One region of the Clostridium malenominatum genome, then DNA from elsewhere that is predicted to be linked to it. Evidence: riboswitches for the same ligand, from Rfam matches in the RefSeq annotation. Region 1 holds a riboswitch; the other holds the start of a gene.
What was found. A riboswitch is a leader RNA that binds a small molecule or an ion and turns the genes downstream of it on or off. The one in region 1 is predicted to bind cyclic di-AMP.

Region 1 (2,414 bases):
TACATCAAATCAGTTTAAAGTTTCTAGCATACCAACTTTATTAGTATTTAAAGGTGGAAAAGTAGTAGATACTTTAGTTGGATTTAGACCAAAACAAGCTTTAAAAATGGCTATAGAAAAACATGTTTAATTTTAATTAATAAAGATAAGTTAACACTAATAGTGTTAACTTATTTGTTTATTATAATTTAGGAGGGGATTATATGAATGAAAGATATGATATTGCAATTATAGGAAGTGGACCAGCTGGATTATCCGCTGCAATAAATGGTAAGATAAGAAATAAAAATATAATTATGTTTGGCAATAAGAACTTAAGCAATAAATTAATAAAAGCACCTAAAGTTAATAATTATTTGGGTTATTCAGATGTAACAGGGGAAGAGTTAAAGGATGCCTTTGTGAATCATATAAATGATATGGGAATAGAAATTATAGGAGAAAAAATAACTGCAGTTTACGCTATGGGTGATTATTTTACTTTAATGGCAAATGATAAAATGTATGAATCAAAGACTGTAATAATTGCAACAGGTATGGAGTTTACTAAACCGTTAAAGGGTGAAGAAGAATTTTTAGGAAGAGGAGTAGGCTATTGTGCAACTTGTGATGCACCTCTATACAAAGGAAAGAAAGTAACAATAGTGGCTTATAATAAAGAAGCGGAAGAAGAAGCTAACTTTGTTAGCGAATTAGCATCCAGATTATATTTTATACCTATGTATAAAGGAGAGTATAGCCTAAATTCAAAGGTAGAAATAATTAAAGATAGACCAATAGAAATCCTTGGAGATTCTTTAGTAAGTAAGATTCGTTTAGCTAAACAAGAATTAGATACAGAGGGAGTATTTATACTTAAGGATAGTATATCACCAGGGCAATTAGTACCAGGATTAGAGTTAGAAAATGAACACATAAAAGTAGATAGGAATATGGCTACAAACATTGAAGGATGTTTTGCAGCAGGGGATTGCACAGGTAAGCCCTATCAATATTTAAAGTCTGCTGGAGAAGGTCAAGTGGCAGCTCTAAATGCTGTAAGCTATATAGATTCAAAGAAATAAAAGAGGTCTCCTATTTTTAGGAGACCTTATCTAGCTATAAAGAAAACATGATTTCCGATAGATCTTACATTGTTTTTTTCAATGTTTTTCATCCAAGTAGAAGTTGCTATTTTAGGATTATAGAAAAACAATGCTTTATTTGTAGGGTCTTTACCATTTAAGGCTTCTATTACAGCTTTATAACTATGTTCGTCAGGATTTACTTTAATCTCTCCATTTATTACACAGGAGAAAGCCCAAGGTTGTTTTACAACTCCCTCTACAGATTTAGGGAAGGATGGGTCTTTAAGTCTATTTAAAATTACTGATGCTACGGCTACTTTTCCTTCGTAGGGTTCGCCTGCACTTTCAGCGTGAACTACTTTAGCCATTAAATGAATGTCTTTATCTGTAACATGAAAGGTTCTATTGTCATAACTTAGAACTTGAACGGTTTTACCCTGCTCCATAAATAAGTCTTTCTCTCCATCTAATGCTTCATATGCGTTTATTTTTACAGGAAACAATATGATAGATAGTATGAAGAAAATAATAATATTTTTTTTACACATTTAGTATATCCTCTCCTTTTACCTACGGGGTTAGCTGACGGATTCGGCAAAGGGTTAGCCTACGTAAAAACGATTCACCCCAAAAACTGGTTCCCCCGCGTTTGTTATAACTTAGGTTAACCATATTGTTCCCTATTAAATAGAAAAAATACGTATTTTTATTGTATATTATTTTCTTTTTTAAACTCTAAATAAATTTTTACAAATTCATTGTAATTGTTATTCATTAATTTATAATTTAATTCAGGTTCAGTATATAGATAATTTAAACTTTTTAAAGCGGCGGCGGATGTTTTCTCTTTATTATTTTGTATTTCTTTATTTAATGCATATGTAAAGCTCTTTAAGTATGTATTATAATGATCCAAAGTTTTTGAAAATAGCTTATAAGACTCTATTCCTTCATTAGGAACAGCTAGTTTAGAAAACTCATTATTAATTTCTGACAATTCATTCTCTATATATTCTAAGGTGGTTGTCATTTCACTGTATGATATTTTTTGGCTATTAATATCTTCTCTGTAGGATAAAAAGTCTACTTTAATTTCAATGAAGGTACTTAAAATACTATCTAGGCTATCCACAAAATCTTTATATTGGCTTTCGTGAATTTCCCTATCTTTATTTTCTCTAATTAGACCTTCAATAAAATATATTGAGTTATCAATGTATTTTACTGATTTTGGTGTAAGAGCATAATATTTTAAACATTCCTCTTTATATTTCTTTAAACTTTCACAGGACTTATCTATATCTTTGCCTTTTGGATTATTTAATATTGATAAAATTTGTTCATATA
Region 2 (2,414 bases), on a different contig from region 1:
ACTTTGCCGTCAAGAGGAACTTTTTCCCCTGGCTTTACAAGAATAACATCACCTATGCCAACTTCTTCTGGCGATACTTTTTTAATATTATCCCCTATCTTCAAATTAGCAAAATCAGGTCTTATATCCATAAGCGCTGCAATTGATTTTCTTGAACGATTGACAGCCATACCTTGGAATATCTCTCCCACTTGATAGAACAGCATAACTGCTACCCCTTCTGGAAATTCACCAATGGCAAAGGCACCAATTGTAGCTATACTCATAAGGAAGTTTTCGTCAAAAATTTCCCCTCTTCTTATATTCTTCAATGCCCTCAACACAACTTCTCCACCAACGATCACATAACTTATTAGATAAAGTATTAGTTCTACAGCAAATGAAAACTTAAAGGCAGTGGCTACTCCAAAGAGGGCTGCACCAACTGCAAATCTCATTATTTCCCCCTTATTACCTTCTCCATGGTCATGGTCGTGTCCATGGTCATGATTTTCATGTTTTGATGTCTTCTTCTCATTTTCCATTTCAATAACTTTAACATCTGGTTCTATCCTTGCAACTATTTCTTTAACTTTTTCTACAATATGATTTTTCTTAGAAAGATTGTCCATTTCTATGATAAGCTTTGTAGATACAAAATCCACTACAGCAGATTTTACACCATCTATATTATTTGACTCTCTTTCTATTTTAGCAGCACAATTACCACAGCAAAGTCCTTCAAGCAGTAATTCTTTTTTTAATATTTTATTGAATTGCTTTTCTTTTACATTAACATGCCCTTCTATGCTTTTAACAATATCATTTGTTGCAGCTATTAGCTCCCTTGACCTATTAATTTCCTCAATTTCTAAAATTAATGTTTTAGTGGCAAAGTTAACATTAGCAGAGTTAATACCATCTAATTCATTAAGCTTTTTCTCTATTTTATTAGCGCAATTAGCACAATCAAGTCCTTCTAATATAAACTCTTTTTTAACATTAGCTTTAGAACTACTTTGTAACGGTTTTATATTTACATTAGGTTTTTTAATTTCTTTGCTCATAATTTTTCCCCCAAACTATTATCTCTCACTCATACACATGAACATATGAATAAGTATTCATATGTTCATTATATGTAGTTTATACTATATTGTCAATACAACTATAAAATATTTCCTATAAATAAATATCTTATAAATACCCTAGAAAAAACCATTGAATATATTACCTGTATCTACTTTTTATAGTTTTATGTATAATTTTTATTGAACAAAATATAAATTTTGCCGAATGTCATTGACAGCGGGGGAATATCATTGGGGTGAATCATTAAATATGTAGGGAAATCCTCTTTCCGAACCCGTCAACTAACCTCGTAGGCACAAGTGAGGAGTAAAAATAATGAAAAAAATTATTGTAACATTAGCAGCTTCTTTAGTTCTGACTATTGGCGCTTCCAATGTACTGTCAACTAAACTAAGCACAAAGCAAAAGACACCTATTGCATCAAACTCGTCTATAAGTGAGAGCAAATCCTTAGAGCAAAGTACAGACATCACAGGTGATGCTATTCAACCTCAAATAGAGCATTCTAAAAAAGTCGAGGATACAAAACAAGCTGATGCGAAAACTTCAAGTCCAAGCAGTACACCTAAGAAAAATACAAAATCAACACAATCACCATCTAGAGGTGGTCTATCAATTTCTTCTCAAAAGAACCTACATAATAGCAATACCTCAAACAATGCCAATGCCTCCAAATATGGTGAGTTATTAGATTGGAAACAAGTACAAAGCATAATACCTATAAGTACTAATGTACGAGTTACAGATTTAGGTACTGGTAAATATTTTAATATTAAGAGAACTTTTGGGACAAACCATATTGATGGTGAGGCTTTAACTATATCAGATACGAACATTATAAAAAGCATCTGGGGTGGTTTTTCTTGGGTAAGAAGGCCCGTTATAATTAATATTAATGGAAGAAAAATAGCTGCATCAATGACAGCTATGCCTCATGCTGGAGTTGATTCAGCACCAGCAGTAACAACTGTTAGCAATCGTTCAGGCGGTTATGGAACAGGGGAAAATTTAGATGCTGTTAAGAACAATGGAATGAGTGGAGTAATAGATATACACTTCTTAAATAGTACAAGACATAAAGATAATAGACAAGATCCTCAACATCAAGCTGCTATTTTAAAAGCCGCTGGAAAATAAAATTTTTTTACGGTTACGGCTATACTAATCAAAAGACCTCTATAATACAAGAGTGTATTATAGAGGCTTAATTTACTTTATGATAGTACTGAATTTAATTTTTCCAATGCTTCATCAAAAGGTATTCCACTAATTTCTTTAAAAATCTTGTCTATACTTATATTTTTCAATTTTTCTTTCATATCTTTATTTAAATAAGGTAAAAA

Region 2: another riboswitch for cyclic di-AMP. It lies ahead of ABDZ69_RS15810 (hypothetical protein); the one in region 1 lies ahead of ABDZ69_RS00290 (cell wall hydrolase).

Annotation. Positions count from the first base shown of each region.
Region 1 is NZ_BAAACF010000001.1:38,816-41,229, forward strand. It holds gene trxA (thioredoxin) at 1-130, shown strand, start outside; gene ABDZ69_RS00285 (NAD(P)/FAD-dependent oxidoreductase) at 204-1,064, shown strand; gene ABDZ69_RS00290 (cell wall hydrolase) at 1,091-1,615, opposite strand; cyclic di-AMP (ydaO/yuaA leader) riboswitch at 1,621-1,743, opposite strand; gene ABDZ69_RS00295 (hypothetical protein) at 1,774-2,414, opposite strand, start outside.
Region 2 is NZ_BAAACF010000012.1:43,217-45,630, forward strand. It holds gene ABDZ69_RS15805 (heavy metal translocating P-type ATPase) at 1-1,046, opposite strand, end outside; cyclic di-AMP (ydaO/yuaA leader) riboswitch at 1,260-1,382, shown strand; gene ABDZ69_RS15810 (hypothetical protein) at 1,387-2,208, shown strand; gene ABDZ69_RS15815 (hypothetical protein) at 2,286-2,414, opposite strand, start outside.